DNA from 2 places in the Clostridium ljungdahlii DSM 13528 genome. Region 1 is predicted to be linked to the other one. Evidence: riboswitches for the same ligand, from Rfam matches in the RefSeq annotation. Region 1 holds a riboswitch; the other holds the start of a gene.
The links. A riboswitch is a leader RNA that binds a small molecule or an ion and turns the genes downstream of it on or off. The one in region 1 is predicted to bind cyclic di-GMP.
Positions count from the first base shown of each region.

Region 2: linked by a shared signal. The riboswitch ahead of CLJU_RS04410 (galactose ABC transporter substrate-binding protein) and the one ahead of CLJU_RS07195 (VanW family protein) in region 1 are both predicted to bind cyclic di-GMP.

Region 1 covers NC_014328.1:1,580,477-1,589,506, reverse strand. The annotation lists gene CLJU_RS07215 (NADH-quinone oxidoreductase subunit NuoE family protein) at 1-47, shown strand, start outside; gene CLJU_RS07210 (NADH-quinone oxidoreductase subunit NuoF) at 77-1,957, shown strand; gene CLJU_RS07205 (NADH-dependent [FeFe] hydrogenase, group A6) at 1,984-3,720, shown strand; gene CLJU_RS07200 (helix-turn-helix domain-containing protein) at 3,832-4,536, opposite strand; cyclic di-GMP riboswitch class II at 5,025-5,108, shown strand; gene CLJU_RS07195 (VanW family protein) at 5,290-6,603, shown strand; gene CLJU_RS07190 (SNF2 helicase associated domain-containing protein) at 6,875-9,030, opposite strand, start outside.
Region 2 covers NC_014328.1:984,228-993,257, reverse strand. The annotation lists gene CLJU_RS21215 (methyl-accepting chemotaxis protein) at 1-1,651, opposite strand, end outside; gene CLJU_RS04410 (galactose ABC transporter substrate-binding protein) at 1,675-2,685, opposite strand; cyclic di-GMP riboswitch class II at 2,755-2,838, opposite strand; gene fdhF (formate dehydrogenase subunit alpha) at 3,190-5,334, opposite strand; gene CLJU_RS04400 (ABC transporter ATP-binding protein) at 5,460-7,301, opposite strand; gene CLJU_RS04395 (ABC transporter ATP-binding protein) at 7,307-9,016, opposite strand.

The DNA.
Region 1 (9,030 bases):
AGGTCGAAGATGTTAAAGGAATATTAAGTCAATATACCTTAAAATAAATATCAGAAATTTATGTGGAGGAAAATATATGGATAAGATAAAATCCTTTGAAGATTTAAAAGCTTTAAGAGAAAAATATAAAGCTAAGATAGCAAACCGTACTTATGATAATGCAGATAAAAATATAAAAAAAACTTTACTTGTATGCGGTGGAACAGGATGTCGTGCTTCAAGAAGCTTAGATATAGTCAATATACTTAAAACTGAAATTAAAAACGCAGGTCTAGAAAATACAGTTGATGTCATTTCTACAGGATGTTTTGGGTTTTGTGAGAAAGGACCTATCGTCAAAGTTGTACCAGATAATGTTTTTTATGTTGAAGTTAATACCGAGAGAGCAAAGCTAATTGTGTATGAACATATGGCCAAAAATACAGTAGTTGACGAAGCTTTATATAGAGACCCTATTACCAAAGAAAAAATATCAAAACAAACAGATATTCCATTTTATAAAAATCAAGAAAGAATTGCTCTTAGAAATTGCGGTCTTTTAAACCCTGAAGATATTACAGAATACATAGCAATGAATGGGTACGAAGCTTTAGGCAGAGTTTTAACACAAATGACACCTGACAGCACAATTGATGAAATTAAAAAAAGCGGCTTGAGAGGCAGAGGGGGCGGCGGCTTCCCTACAGGTGTAAAATGGGAAATGACAAGAAAATCTAAATCCGATACAAAGTTTATGATATGTAATGCTGATGAAGGAGATCCCGGTGCCTTTATGGATAGAAGCATACTTGAGGGAGATCCAAATTCTGTGCTTGAAGCTATGGCTATTGCAGGTTACTGCATAGGTGCAAATAAGGGATATATTTATATCAGAGCTGAATATCCTCTTGCAATTAACAGATTAAAAATTGCTTTAAAGCAAGCTTATAATTTAGGCTTATTGGGTGATAATATTTTGGGCACTAATTTCTCATTCCATATAGATTTAAAATATGGTGCCGGAGCTTTCATATGCGGTGAGGAAACTGCTCTCATAAATTCCATAGAAGGGGGACGTGGAGAGCCTACAGTAAAACCTCCTTTTCCTTCCCAAATAGGTCTCTGGAAAAAGCCAACTAATATAAATAACGTAGAAACTCTAGCAAATATCCCCCCCATTATATTAAAAGGCTCTAAGTGGTTTAGTTCTATAGGAACTGAAAAGAGTAAAGGAACCAAAGTTTTTGCCTTAGCAGGCAAGATCAATAATGTTGGCCTTGTTGAGGTACCTATGGGCATAACCTTACGGGAAATAATATATAATTTAGGCGGAGGTATTCGGGGTGGTAAAAAATTTAAGGCTGTTCAAACTGGCGGTCCTTCTGGCGGGTGCATTCCTGCAGATCATTTAGATACTGCCATTGATTACGAAAGTCTTACTGAAATAGGCTCCATGATGGGTTCTGGTGGAATGATAGTTATGGATGAAGATAATTGCATGGTAAATATAGCTAAATTTTATCTTCAATTTAGTGTAGATGAGTCCTGTGGAAAGTGCACTGCCTGCAGAATCGGGAATAAAAGACTTTTAGAAATTTTAGAAGATATCACTAAAGGAAAAGGTACCATGGAACATCTTGAAGGGTTAAAAGATTTATCCTATGTAATAAAGGATTCAGCCCTATGCGGTCTTGGTCAAACATCACCTAATCCAATTATAAGTACAATGAAATTTTTCTGGGATGAATATGTAGCTCACGTAAAAGATAAACGCTGCCCTGCTGGAGTTTGCACTGCACTTTTAAAATACAATATAAATTCTGAAAAATGTATTGGCTGCACAGCCTGTACAAAGGTATGCCCTAAAGGAGCTATTTCTGGAGAAATAAAAAAGTCACATGTAATAGATAAGTCAAAATGTATAAATTGTGGTGCATGTAGTAGTACTTGTAAATTTTCTGCTATTACGAAAGAATAATAATTTAAAGAAAGGAGTTTGTAAAAATGGTAAATTTAACTATAAACGATATAAAAGTTTCTGTACCAGAAGGCACTACAATTTTAAACGCTGCAAAAAAAGTAAACATAAATATACCTACTCTCTGCTATCTTGATCTTCACGATATAAAAATGGTAAATAGAACTTCCTCCTGCAGAGTCTGTCTTGTTGAAATTGAAGGTAGACGAAATCTTGCACCTTCATGTTCTACAGAAGCTTTCGAAGGTATGATAGTTAGAACAAACAGCGCCAGAGCTATAAAAGCAAGACGTACTATGGTAGAACTTTTATTGTCAGACCACCCTACTGACTGCCTTGTATGTGAAAAAAATACCCAATGCCAGCTTCAATTAATTGCTGCTGAATTAGGTATAAGAAAAATAAGATATAAAGGTGCTATGTCTAATTATAAAAAAGATTCCTCAAGTGGTGCTTTATATAGAAATCTGGATAAGTGCATAATGTGCAGACGATGCGAAACCATGTGCAATGAAGTTCAAACCTGTCAGGTTTACTCTGCAGTAGATAGAGGCTTCGAAACTGTAGTATCCCCTGCATTTGGTCGTCCTATGGTTGACACACAATGCACATTTTGTGGTCAATGTGTATCAGTATGTCCAACTGCTGCATTAACTCAAGTTAGTAATGTAGCCAAAGTATGGGAAGTACTAACTGATCCTGATAAATATGTAGTAGTTCAAACTGCCCCTGCTATAAGAGTTACTTTAGGTGAAAAATTCGGTATGGAACCAGGAACTATTGTAACTGGTAAAATGGTATCTGCTCTTAGAAGACTGGGCTTTGATAAAGTATGTGATACTGATTTTGCAGCAGATGTAACTATTTTAGAAGAAGCTCATGAATTTATAGATAGACTTCAAAATGGTGGAAGACTTCCAATACTCACAAGCTGCTGTCCCAGCTGGGTTAAATTTATAGAACATCAATTTCCTGATCTTTTAGATATACCTTCAACTTGTAAGTCTCCACACATAATGTTTGGTACTTTAGCTAAAACATATATGGCAGAAAAATTAAATATTGATCCATCTAAAATTGTAGTAGTTTCAGTTATGCCATGTATTGCAAAAAAATATGAAATAAGCAGAAAAGAGCTTCAATATGAAGGTCATAAAAATGTTGATCTTGTAGTTACCACAAGAGAGCTTGCAGATATGATAATGGAAGCAGGAATAGATTTTAACAAACTTCCTGATGAAGATTTTGATAATCCACTTGGAGAATCCACAGGTGCCTCTGTAATATTCGGAACTACCGGTGGTGTAATTGAAGCGGCTCTTAGAACTGCTTATGAATGGATTACTGGAGAGACTTTAAAAGAAGTAGAATTTCATGGTGTAAGAGGACTTGACGGACTTAAAGAAGCCAGTATAAATATTGATGGTAAAGAGATAAACATTGGCGTAGCTCACGGTCTTGGTAATGCAAGAAAACTTCTTGAGGAAATAGAATCTGGTGAATCAAAATATCATGCTATAGAAATAATGGCCTGTCCCGGAGGATGTATTGACGGAGGAGGTCAGCCATATCACTTTGGAAATTTAGATATCGTAAAGAAAAGAATGGAAGCTTTATACAGAGAAGATAGAAACAAACCGCTTAGAAAATCTCATGAAAATCCTGAAGTTCAAGCTCTATATAAAGAATTTATTGGAGATGTAGGCGGAAAAAAAGCTCATGATCTCCTTCACACCCATTATATAAAAAGGCAAAAGTTGTAACTTTATCTTTAAATATTGAAATCCTCCTGAATTGCTGCATTAAAATAAATACTAATTCCAGGAGGAACTATTTTTATCCGATTATTACCATTGCTAACACCTACCTTACCCTTACATATTGCCTCGTCCAATAACCCATATATTTTCGTTACTCTTCTTCAAGTTGTCTACCATACTATTAATATCTTTCTTAGCAAACCATGACTGAGGAAAATATAAATCCTTATAGTAATACTTTGTACTATTATCACACTTAATTACTACCATTGGGTAACTACCTCTAGAACGTACCGTAAACTCTATTTCTGTTATGTTTGCTATGTTCACCCTTTTTGTTGTAGAAATTTTTTTTATTTCTATATATTTGTCTTCTATAGTAATATAAATTTTATTTTTAAATAAATAGTAGGCTAACACAGTGTAGTAGGCAGTACACATTAAGCATAAGAGTACTGCAATAAATATAATACATACTTCTAAAGTATTAGACCTATCAGTTAATGCAAATATTAACACTGCCGAAAAAATAGCTGAAAATAATATGGGAAAAATAGCTTTGTATTTATTAGCTGGATAAATGGTATATTTAAATGTTTGGTTAAATTTAAATTGTTCATTTTTATCAAGCCACCAATTCATGTTTTTGCCACTAATTTTATATATTTTTTCAAGTAATATCCTAGAGGGTTCCTTTAAACCAGTCTCTAGCTGGCCTATAGTTGCTTTTGATAAATCTAATTTCCTACCTAAATCCCTTTGTGTAAGTCCTAAATCTCTTCTATATCTTTTTAACTTATCTGAAAACAATACAACCACCCCTACTATTCATTATTACCATCCATATTAAAATCTTTTTCATTTTTCTCTCTTAATTTAAATAATTATTGACACCTTCGTAAATTTTATCAACTTTTTCATATACATCTTTAGCTATATTATAGTATCATATAAAACTCCTTATTTTTAATCTGTTTTGAATTGAACTCAGTATAAGCCCTCTATTTTTATCCATAATTTAACATAATGGTTTAGCTTATCTATAATGTTAACATTGCACTATTTAGTTGTCAAAAGACTTTTATATGTTTAGATTTATCAATCTGCTTGCCATATTTTCTTTTTTTGCCTAAAAATATTTTACTTAATCGACATAAATTAATTTTTATGCTATAATTTTACAAAAGTTTTAAGTTTTTTTATTTTTATATTACAAATTAGTAAGTAATTATTTACTTTAAGACATAAATATGGTACTATCTTTAATGTAGTGTTATGTAAGAAAAATCAAGAATATATATACCGTAGAAAATATGGGAAACTATGAAAAATTTCTTCTAATTGGGCACTTTGGAAATTTGGAGTTAATAGTGCAACCGGCCAGCTATATATGTTATATGTGGCTGTTTTTTTATGCAAAAAAATAGTAATCAGTAGGTGGTGAAGCAAAATAAACTTGAATTATAAAAATCACTTTTAATAATTGAGCAAACTTTGTATGTAATAATTACAAAACAATAAATAAAGAATTGAGCTTGTAAGAATTCTCTTCAGTAGGAGGCATTTTACTAAATGATACAACCCATAGACAGAAATCAAATTATACCAAAAAAACGAAAATTAAAACGAAAGTTAAAAATAAATAAAAAGAAGATGACAAGATCATTAATTATACTTTCTATATTAACCTATATAATACATTCATTATGGATACATTTTTTAGTTACAAGATATGATAATCTCATATATCCAGGAGTTAAAGTTGAAGGCATAAATTTAGGTGGTAAGACTAAAGATGAAGCTATAGATACTTTAAAACGTAAATATGTAAATCAAATATTTAAAAAGAATATAATAATTAAAGTACAAGATAAAGTTTATACAATAAATTATTCAAAACTCAATATCAAGTACAATTTAGATGACGTTGTACAAGATGCTTTTAAATATGGAAAATGTGGAAATACTCATAATAAATATAAAAATATAAAAAGTAAAAACGGAAAACAATTTAATTTAAAATACAGCTACAATAAAAAAGAAATAAATAACACTATATCAAAAATTGAAAATGAACTTAATAGGGCACCAGTAAACGCCAGTATAACTAAAGATGAAGATGATAAATTTAAAATTGATTTAGAAAAAGATGGACAAGAAGTTGATAGGGATAAACTTTTTAATGATATTGACAAAAAAATTAACAATAAAAATATGAACGATGTATACATTTCTGGTACAATAAGAAAAGTAGCACCTAAAATAAAGAAATCAAGTTTAGTAAATATTAATACAAAAATATCAAGCTTTTCAACTAATTTTTCATCTTCTGATGACAACAGATCAAATAATATTGAAGTTGCTGCTAAAACCTTAAATGGTACTACTATAATGCCAGGTGAAATATTTAGTTTCAATAAAATTGTTGGAAAAAGAACTAAAGAAAATGGATATAAATCTTCAAAAATAATTGTAGGTAATAAACTTCAGCCAGGTTTAGGTGGTGGTGTATGTCAAGTATCAACAACTTTGCACAATGCTGTAGTAAGATGTGGTATAGTACCTACAGAAAGGGAACACCATAACATACCTGTTACTTACGTTGGTCTTGGAATGGATGCAACTGTAGATTATGGGCACATAGATTATAAATTTAAGAATACACTTGATTTCCCAATTTATATAGAATGTTTAACTAAAAATAAAAATTTGGTGATTAATATCTATTCCAATTCAAAGTTAAATAATAAAATTTATAATCTTATAAACAAGGTTGATAAAGCAAGTAATGGCAAAGCTACAATTGCAAAAGTCTACTTAGTCACTTATGAAGATGGAAAAGAAACTTCAACAAAATGGATAAATACTGATAACTACATAAAATAGTATATATAGTAAAGAAAACCTTTAGCAAATAGTCCTTTGTTAACAACCTTCCAGGGGGTCCTGTGAAAGCCTGCATGAGCTTGCTATGATTACATGCCAATAGCTTAATTGAATTTAAAAAATTCTGATGCCACTTAGTTAGGCACCAGAATTTTTATTATTTAACATGAGTTCTATAAGTTAAATGGAAAAATTTAAGATATAAAAAGCCCCATCAAAATGTTTTATTATTGTAAGTAACCAAACAAACAAAAGGATGATATATCTTTATTCAACTGAAAAGCTCCTCAATATCCTTCTCTTCCATATTGGAAAGTAAAATTTCTTCTCCAGTATTTTCTTCTATAACATTGTTTATTATTTCTTTCTTCTTATCCTGTATTTTGTGTATTTTCTCTTCTATAGTTCCCTTAGCAATAAGTCTAATAACCTCTACAGTTTTCTTCTGTCCAATTCTATGAGCCCTGTCTGAAGCCTGATTTTCTACTGCTGGATTCCACCAGGGGTCATAATGAATCACTATATCCGCAGAAGTTAGGTTTAGTCCTGTTCCACCAGCTTTAAGGGATATTAAAAATATAGGGATTTGACCTTCATTAAACTCTCTGACCATTTCTCCTCGTTTTTCTGCTTTTACGCTGCCATCAAGGTACATATACTTTATATTTTCATTTTTGAACATATCTCCAATATTTTTAAGTACAGAGGTAAATTGAGAAAATAGCAATATTTTATGCCCATCATTTACACTATTTTGTACTATACCCATAAGAGCTTCCATTTTTCCATTATCACTTTCATAGTTTTCTATAAAAGTAGAGGGGTCACAACATATTTGTCTAAGTCTCGTGATTATAGAAAGTATCTTTATTTTGCTTTTATTAATGCCTTTATCTCTTATTTCATTATTCAATTCCTCTTTAGCTTGCCCAAGGTAAGCTGCGTATACCTTCTTTTGATCCTCTGTCATATCTATCACCATATTATGTTCAATTTTAGGTGGAAGTTCTTTTATGACATCCTTCTTAAGCCTTCTAAGAATAAAAGGTCTAATATGTTTATTCAATTCCTCTAAAGCTTTTTTATCAGCATTTTTTATAATAGGCATTTCATATTTTTGACTAAACTTCCCATGACTTAACAAGTATCCCGGCATGATAAAATCAAAAATTGACCATAATTCTGTAATAGAATTTTCAATAGGGGTTCCTGTTAGTGCAAAATAGCTGCCGGCTTTAATGGATTTTACACTTTGGGCATTTAAAGAATTAGGATTTTTTATATTTTGAGCTTCATCTAAAAAGCAGTGTCTAAATTTTATAGCTTTATATTCTTCTATATCTCTTTTAATAAGTGCATAGGAAGTTATAATTATGTCCGCCTCATTCATCTCTTTTAACTGACTTTCTCTTGCATCCCTGCTGCCTGATACAACTAAACATTTTAAATCCGATTGAAATTTATTTATTTCACTTTCCCAATTGTACACTAAGGATGTAGGACACACCACCAAAGAAGGCTGCTTTTCCTCATTTTCATCTACCTCTGATTTTACAAAAGCTATAGCCTGAAGGGTTTTTCCAAGGCCCATTTCATCTGCTAAAATGCCTCCAAAGCCGCAGCTTGAAAGAGTTTTAAACCACTTAAATCCAAACTTTTGATAACCTCTCATAATATTATCCAGTTTTTCTGGAATTGTATAATCAATGTCACCAATATCCTTTATATTATTTATAAGTTCTCTAAACTTCTTATTTCTTTGTACAAAAGTTATATTATTTTCCTTAAGACTTGTATCTATATAAATAGAATTATATTTAGAAAGAACTATTTGATCCTTTTCAAGATCTGAAGGCTTGATGTTCAAATAATCTATCATATCCGACATATTTTGAAGTTCTCCAGCTTGCAGAGGAATAAAGCCTCCATTTTTAAGTCTGTAATATTTCTTCTTTTGTTTTAATGCATCAAATATGTGCTTTAACTCTTCTCTATTTACACCATCAATATTAAAGGTAAATTCTAAAAGATCCTCATCATTTAATCTTATGTTGGATTTATAGCTTTTAGCTGTATAAATTCTTATATCTTTAAAAGCATCCGAATAGTAAATTTCTGCGGATTCCTGAAGTTTTTCCAGGCCTTCTCTAACAAAATCTAAAATTTTATCTTCATCCTCTAAAATAAAATTAGATTTTCCCTTTTCAAATTGAAAGGCAGTCAAGGTATCTACTATAGCTGCTTCTTCCTCAATATCTCTAACCAATACCTTCTCATCATCTTTCCTTGCCTCATCATCCTTTAAGGGGTTTATATCTATATCCCCATATTTAAATATTACATCACAAACTACAGCATCTTTATCCTTATCAAAATAAAGACAGGGCTTTAAAGGTTCTTCATAAAATTTCTCTTTAATACTGTCAT
Region 2 (9,030 bases), 600 kb from region 1:
AATTCTGACTAGAAGAAGTTATTTCCTCCATAAATGCATATAATTCTTCGGTTTCTCCAGATACTGTTTGACTTTGAGATGCAGTGTCCTTTGATATCCTATCAATTGTCTCTACATTTAAAACAATTTGTTCACTACCTTCTGCAAGCTGCTGTAAAGTTTCCGAAGTACTCTGAATTTGCAAAGAAACATCATTTACAAGCTTTAATATTTCATTAAATGAATTCCCCGCATTGTTCACTACTTTCGTCCCATCATTTACATTGTCCATACTACTCTTCATAGAAACAGTAGCTCCTTGAATATTTTCTTTAACTTGCTGAATAAGTTTTGCAATTTTATCTGCAGATTCACCTGATTCCTCTGCAAGTTCACGTACTTCTTCTGCTACAACTGAAAATCCTTTTCCCTGCTCTCCAGCACGTGCAGCCTCGATAGATGCGTTTAAAGCCAATAAGTTAGTTTGATCTGCAATATCTGAAATAGTATTTACAATTTCTCCAATAGCCATAGAATCACGATTAAGCTTTTCCACTGAATCTTTTACTATTTCCGTTGAATTTTTAATAGATTCCATCTGGCTAACAGCCTGTAATATAACATCACTGCCTTTTTTAGCTGCTGAAGATGCATTACTTGCAGCATTTGCTACTTCCTGAGAATTAGCAGCCACTTCCTCAGAACTTGCGGAAATTTGCTCAACTACTGCAGATGCTTCTCCTGAAGATTTAGATTGATTTTCAGCTCCTTCAGCCACCTTGATAATGGCATCATTCACATGTCCTACAGTATCGTTTAACTGATGGGCGTTATTATAAAGTTCTTCTGAAGCTTCTGTTACCTCATTAGAAACATTTAGAACCAGTCTTACAATATTTTTTAAATTTTGTGCCATTATATTAATTGAAGTAGCCAGTTCTCCTATTTCATCCTTTTCCTCTATTTTTATAGGTTCAACTATCAAATTTCCATCAGCTATTTGTCCCAGGGAATCTACACACTTATCAAGCCTTAATACAATTTTATTAGAAATTTTCATTGCTGCAAAAATACTGGCTGCAATACTTATTAAGAATATAATACCCATAATCCATTTTGCTCTAGAGCCTGCATTTTTAGTCTGTGTCCATGCATTATTTGTAATTTCATTTATCATATTACTAAGTTTAGTATACACATATTTATAATCATCCATATATACTTTTCCATCTTGAAGTCTATCTCGTGCTATTTGAATTTTTCCCAACTTAACTAAGTTTATTTGATCTCTAAAATAATTATCTATTACCTGAATATTTGGTATAACTTCATTTTTTATAGTAATGGCTAAATTACCATCTACATAATAATAATTTTTTATATTTTTTATATCCTTTTGAATATTTTCTTCACTTGAATCGTAGGACTCTAGAAATCTGTTATCTCCATCGCTTGCAATATAACCTCTGACTCCTGACTCTTCATTTATCAGTTCACTGCTAATTTGGGACATAATATTGCCTATTGGAATAACATCTTTTGAAACTCTATCTGTAGATTTTTCAATGCAATTAAAATTAAAAAAAGCACCTATTGTAGCTAAAAACATCATTATCAAAATAATACTAAATCCTACAAAAATTTTAGTTTTAACTTTTACATTTTTTATCACAATACTCTCCCCCATTAATAATCCTATTTTGCATCCTGCACATTTTCTTTTGTAATCATTTTGTAATCAATCCAGATGTATTTTCCATCTGTAACCTTATACTTAAAATTACTTTCATCAGGAATTTTCCCCTTGGAAAGTATATATGATAAATCAAAAGCAGCATCTCCCTGTTTTGCAGCATCATTTAAAACAGTCCCGAAAAGGGTGCCATCTTCAACAGCTTTAACTGCCGGTGCCGTAGCATCTACACCTACTACAGGTACATATTTTCCTCCATTAAAATATCCAGCTGCTTTTAGGGCATCAACAGCTCCAAGGGCCATGTCATCATTGTTTGCTATTACACAGTCAAAATTGGGGCCATATGACGAGATAAACGAGGTCATTTTTTCCTGAGCCTTTGTACGATCCCACATAGCAGTATCTTCTGCCACCTTTTGTACCTTAAAACCTGAATCTTTAAGAGCTTTTATAGAATATTGTGTTCTCTTTTCAGCATCTTGATTTCTCGTTTCCCCTTTTAGCATAATATATCTAATAGTGCCATCTTGAGTAGGATGGCCTTTAAAATAATTTACAAGCATCTGCCCCTGTATTGTTCCAGATTGCTCTGCTTTAGCACCTACATAGTAAACTTTATTCCATTTTTCCATATCTTCTTTTTTAGGCTGGCGATTTACAAATACTGTAGGTATATTTGCTTTTTTACATTTTTCAATAATCTGCCCTGCAGCATTAACATCCACTGGATTTATATCAAGTACATTGACTTTTCTATTTATAAAGAGATTTATCTTGTCATTTTCAACTGTTTGAATATTATCTCCATTCCAAATATCAACTCTAGCTTTTCCACTAGATACCTTATAAATCTCATTCTTAAGTTCAGTTATCCATGTATTATTAAATTCATAGGCAACAAAACCAATTACAGGTTCATTTTTATTTGAAGATAAAGAATTTGAACAGCCTGTCCCCAAAATAATAGTTAACAGACCAGTAACAGCAATTGATTTCATACATTTCTTCACAATCAAAGCCCCCTAAAAATATCTAAATTTTCCCTTATATACAACCTGCCAATAATCGATTATAATTAATCGACTATTGGCAGGTTGCACCACTAACTCCAAATCCTCCAGGTGCCCAATTATAGAGAATTTTTCATTGTTTTCAACTTTTAAAAATATACTAAATTATTATCTAATTTTACTGCTAAAATTGAAAATAATCAATAAAATAGAGCCAAAAGTTAAAATTTTATAATTTTGGCTCTATTTTTATCCAATCGCACCATTGCTAACACCCCCATCGCACACAACGAAAGCGACTATCGCCAAATCAAAGATTTGGAATATCTGCTTTTCTACCAAAATGGGGGATAAGTACTGCTACGCGCCTGGATAATTTCTCCCCCTAAAGGATAACGTATTCTAAGTGCTAAAGACACTAAGAATACTGTTAATAAGGTTCAGCTGGATAAAGTCGTCCTTACAAGTAAACTCCACCTGAACCTAAGAATCACTTGATAAAAGTTAATTTGCAGTTACAATACCCAACTTTTCACGCAAAGCTTTATAAGTATCATCAATATACTTTTCAGCTTTATCTTGATCTTCTATTGTCTCAACCTTAACTGCACAGTATTTATATTCTGGAGTTTTTGATATAGGATCCAGATTATCCACTGTAAGTTCATTACAGGCACCAATCCACCATTGGTAAGTCATATAAGTAGCTCCTTTTAAAACTCTATCTGTAACATTTGCCCTTGTTACTACAGAACCTCTTTTTGAAGATACTCTAACTAAATCTCCTGTTTTAATTCCAAGTTCTTCCGCATCTTCTATACTCATCTGTATTTTTCCAGGTTCGTCTTCTAGCTGCTGTAAAGCACGACAATTTCCCGTCATTGTCCTTACAGAGTAATGTCCTATTTCTCTGACTGTACACAAGCTAAGTGGATATTTCTCATCCGGTGATTCTTCTGTAGGTCTCCATTCAGAAGCAAATAAAATACCCTTTTTGCTCGGAGTACTAAACTCATTGTTTTCATACAAAACAGGAGTTCCTGGATGATCTTCTGTAGGACATGGCCAAAGTACGCCATCTAAAGTTTCCATTTTCTCATAAGTTGCACCTGCAAATTTAGGTGAAAGGCTTCTCATTTCATCCCATATTTCCTTTGTATTATTATAGTGCATTTTGTATCCCATAGCTGAAGATAACTCGCAAATTATCTGCCAATCAGGTTTTGCTTCACCAATTGGTTCAACTGCCTTGTTAAACTTTTGCAATCCTCTATCTGCAGCACTATATACCCCTTCATGTTCTCCCCAGGCAGTTGCTGGCAAAATTACATCTGCATGTAATGTAGTTTTATTCATAAATATGTCCTGAACTACTACAAATTCAAGCTCATCCAAAGCCTCCCTTACTTCATTTGAATTTGGATCGCTTTGAACACAATCTTCACCCATAATATAATATGCCTTTAATTTATGTTCCTCCAATACTGCTTTAGGTACTTCAGTCAAATGATATCCAATCTTATCTGGAAGATTTTTTACGCCCCAAGCTTTTTCAAATTTTTCTCTCACATTTTTATCCGTAACACTTTGATATCCTGGAAAATTATTTGGAAGTGCTCCCATATCACAAGCTCCCTGTACGTTGTTTTGTCCTCTTACAGGGCCTATTCCAACACTTGGCCTTCCATAATTTCCTGTTAGTAGTGCCAATCCAGCTAATCCTTTTACCACATCTACAGCTTGACCAAATTGGCATACCCCCATACCATAAAGTATCATTGGGTTTTTAGCTGAAGCATACATCTCCATAGCTTTTTTAATCTTTTCTGCTGGTACATTTACTATTTTTTCTACATATTCAGGTGTATATTTCTTTATAACTTTAATATATTCATTGAATCCTTCTGTATATTTTTCTACATAATCTTTATTGTATAAACCTTCATTAATAAGAACATTGGCAAAACCGTTTACAAGTGCCATATTAGTACCACCCTTTATCGGAAGCCATAAATCTGAAATTCTTACACTTTCTGTTACCCTAGGGTCCACTACTACTATTTTTGCACCTTTTTGTCTTGCCTTAACTATTCTTCTTGCTACCATAGGATGAGATTCTGCAGGATTATACCCAAAAATAAATACCAAGTCTGCATTATCAATTTCAGGAATGCTATTAGACATTGCACCATTTCCCAACACTTTAGCAAGTCCAGCTACAGAAGGTCCATGACAAACTCTAGCACAGTTGTCCACATTATTTGTTCCAATAACAGCCCTCATAAATTTTTGCATAATATAGTTAGCTTCATTTCCAGGACCTCTAGAACAACCAGTACCCATTATAGAATCAGCGCCATACTTGTCTCTTATTTCTCCCAATCTTTTTGCAGTAAAACTGATAGCTTCATCCCAAGTAACTTCTTCGAACTTGCCATTTTTTCGTATCTTAGGCTTCCTTATACGTGGAGTTAAAAGCTTAGGATCATTTAAATAATCCCATCCATAATAACCTTTAAGACAAAGCTCTCCCTCATTTGTTCTGCCCATAGCAGGCTCAGCTCTCTTAATTTTCCCATCTTCAACCACTAAATACAGTCTGCAACCAGCACCACAGTAAGGACATACAGTTAATACTTTATTCTCCATAATAACTACCCCATTATTTTTTATATTTTTTGAATCTTTCTATATTTAATATATCACTAAAAAAGTGTGCAATTCAAAGACTATAAGAAATACTTATTCGTTGTTATTAGTAGTATTAAAATTTTTTATAGTGGCTCTTTTCTGTAAAATTGGTTATTATACATATTGTAGTACATACTCTTCTTTTTAATTAAATCTTTATGACTTCCTTTCTCTACTATTTCTCCCTTATCTACTACCATTATAATGTCTGAATTTTTAATAGTACTTAATCTATGAGCAATAATAAAACTAGTTCTCCCCTTCATAAGTTTATTCATAGCATCCTCTATTTTAAGTTCTGTTAGTGTATCCACATTACTAGTAGCTTCATCTAGAACAAGTATTGCGGGATTTGAAAGTATTGCTCTTGATATAGCTATAAGCTGTCTTTCGCCTTGACTTAAATTGTTTCCTCCCTCATGAATTAAAGTATTATATTTTTGTGGAAGTTTCTCAATAAATGTCTCTGCATTAGCAAACCTAACTGCCTGCTTAATTTCAGTAAAATCTGCATCTAACTTACCATATCTTATATTTTCAAGTATTGTTCCCGCAAAAAGATACGTATCCTGAAGAACTATACCAAAACATTTTCTAAGACTATCTCTCTTATAATTTCTTATATCCTCTCCATCAATTAAAATTTTACCAGCTGATACATCATAAAATCTGGTGACCAAATTTACAATAGTTGTTTTACCAGCTCCTGTAGGTCCAACAAGGGCAACTTTTGTACCAGGACTTATATCAAAACTTATGTTTTTTAATATTTTAACATCTTTTCTATAGCAAAAGCTTACGTTTTCAAAGCTAACCCGTCCTTTTACATGCTCAAATACCTTTGCATCAGAAATGTCTTCCAACTCCTCTTTTTCATCTAGCACTTCAAATACTCTTTCTGCACCTGCTGCTGCTGATTGGAGTGTATTAAATATACTAGCTATATCATTTAATGGTCTTGCAAATTGCCTTGAGTAACTTAAAAAACTAGCTATAATTCCCACTGTTATAATATTCTTTAAAGCTAACACTCCCCCTACACCTGCTACAGCTGCAAAACCTATATTGTTTATTACATTCATTATTGGCATTAAAAACCCTGACCAAATTTGAGCTTTTAACCCTACTTCACATAGGGAAGAATTTATTTTATTAAACTCCTCTATACACTTTTCACCATGATTAAAAGCTTTTACTACTTGAATCCCAGATATTGTTTCTTCTATATGTCCATTAAGTTTTCCAAGTTCTATCTGTTGATCTTTAAACAGCGGATTTGTTTTTTTTGCTATACTCTTAGTTAATAAAAAAACCATAGGCACTGTAATTAAAGTCACAAAAGTAAGAAACGGACTTAATATAAGCATCATTACAAAAGATCCTAAAACTGTTATTACTCCTGACATAAGCTGAACCGTAGATTGTGATATAGTACTACTTACATTTTCTACATCGTTTGTAAGTCTGCTCATAATTTCTCCGTGAGTATTCATATCAAAAAAAGATAGTGGAAGCTTTTGAAGTTTGCCAAATAAATTTTTTCTAAGACCCATTATTATCCGCTGGGCTACCCCTGACATAATCCATCCCTGAAAAAAAGTTAAAATAGCATCCACTACATAAGTTAATAAAAGCAACATAATCATTATCCAAAGCATATTAAAGTTTACTTTTCCATAGGATTCTGACATGGCATCAATAGCTCTTCCTATAAGATAAGGTCCTATAAGTCCTACTACAGAATCTATTATTACAGATATGAGTATTATAACTAGTAATTTTCTCTCACTTCCAAAATATTTCCACAGTCTTAGAATCGTTTTTCTTAAATTTTTTGGTTTTTCTACAGGTCCAAGTCTTCTTCCCCTTCCTCTCTTTCTAGCACCTAAAGGAACTGTTATATTATTTCTATCATATTTTCCCATATCCTCTATATATTCTCCTTTCCAAACTGAGATATTAATATGTCTTCATAAGTCTTACAGGTTTTCACAAGTTCATCATGTTTTCCAATACCTATTAATTTTCCACCATCAATTACAAGTATTTTATCTGCCCACATTATAGAAGATATTTTCTGTGAAATTATGATACACGTTAAATTTTCTAAACCTTTTCTTAAATTTTCTCTTATCTTAGCTTCTGTAACTGCATCTAATGCACTTGTACAGTCATCAAATATAAGTACTTCGGGACTTTTAATAAGTGCACGTGCTATGGAAATCCTCTGTTTTTGCCCACCTGAAAAATTAATTCCTTCTTGTCCAATTTTAGTATCATACTTTTCAGGGAACCTATCTATAAATTCATTAACTTCTGCAATTTCACAGACTTTTTTTACTTCTTCTAGAGAAGCATTTTTTTTGCCCCATCTTATATTCTCAAAAACAGTTCCAGTAAACAATGTTGTTTTTTGAGGCACTAAAGCTATTTTATCCATCAAAGCTTTTTCATCTATATTATGTACATTCACTCCATCAATTTTTATCGTTCCAGAAGTTACATTATAAAATCTAGGTATTAAATGCACCAAACTGCTTTTACCTGAACCCGTAGGGCCAACAATACCTATTGTTTCTCCTGGCATACAGGTAAAACTAATATTATTTATAACTTGATGTCCATCTGAATAGGAAAAGCATACATTTTCAAAATCTATTCTACCTTTTTCAGTAAAATTTGTAGAGACTTCATTAAGCTCTACGTCATTCTCCTCATCCAATACCTCAAAAATTCTAACTGCTGAAGCTTTAGATCTAGCAAATACATTAAATACAGCAGATATCATCATAATAGAAAAAAGTATTTGCGTCATATAATTAGTAAAAGCAATTATTTTCCCTACCTGAATATCTCCTGCCTCTACATACTTTCCACCAATCCACAAAACACATACTATTCCTATATTGATAACCAAATTTCTTCCTGGAGAAAATAAAGACATGATACGCATTGCAGTTGTAGTTAATTTTCCTAAATTTTTATTTGCAATTTCAAATTTTTCACTTTCATAATTAAATCTGTTAAATGCCTTTACCACCCTTACTCCAGACAAATATTCTCTCATAACAGAATTTATTTTATCAAGTGATACTTGAACCTTCATAAAATAGGGATAGCCTATTTTCATATTTAAGAATATAAGTAAAACTATAATTGGTATTATAATAAACAATATCACTGCTAAATGTAAATTCAGCTTGGACGCCATAATAATACTTCCAATACAAACAATAGGAGCCTTTACAAATATCCTCATAAGTCCATTGACAAAATTTTGAACTTGAGTTACATCATTGGTAAGACGTGTTATAAGTGAACTGCTTTTAAATTTATCAATACTATTAAGTGAAAAACTCTGAATTTTTTTAAATAAATCTGCCCTTAAATCCCTACTAAATTTTTGAGATACACTTCCAGATAAAATATTACGTCCTGATGCACCTAAAGCACCTAATCCTGTAACTGTCAGCATTATAAATCCGTGTTTAACTATGTAATCCATATTCTTATTTGCTACACCTATATCTACTATTTTTGACATTATAGTAGGCTGTATCAAATCACACATTGCTTCCACAGCAAGACAAAATATAGCAAGGCAAAAACCTTTCCAGTATTTATGTATATATTTTTTCATATATTTCAATGGAC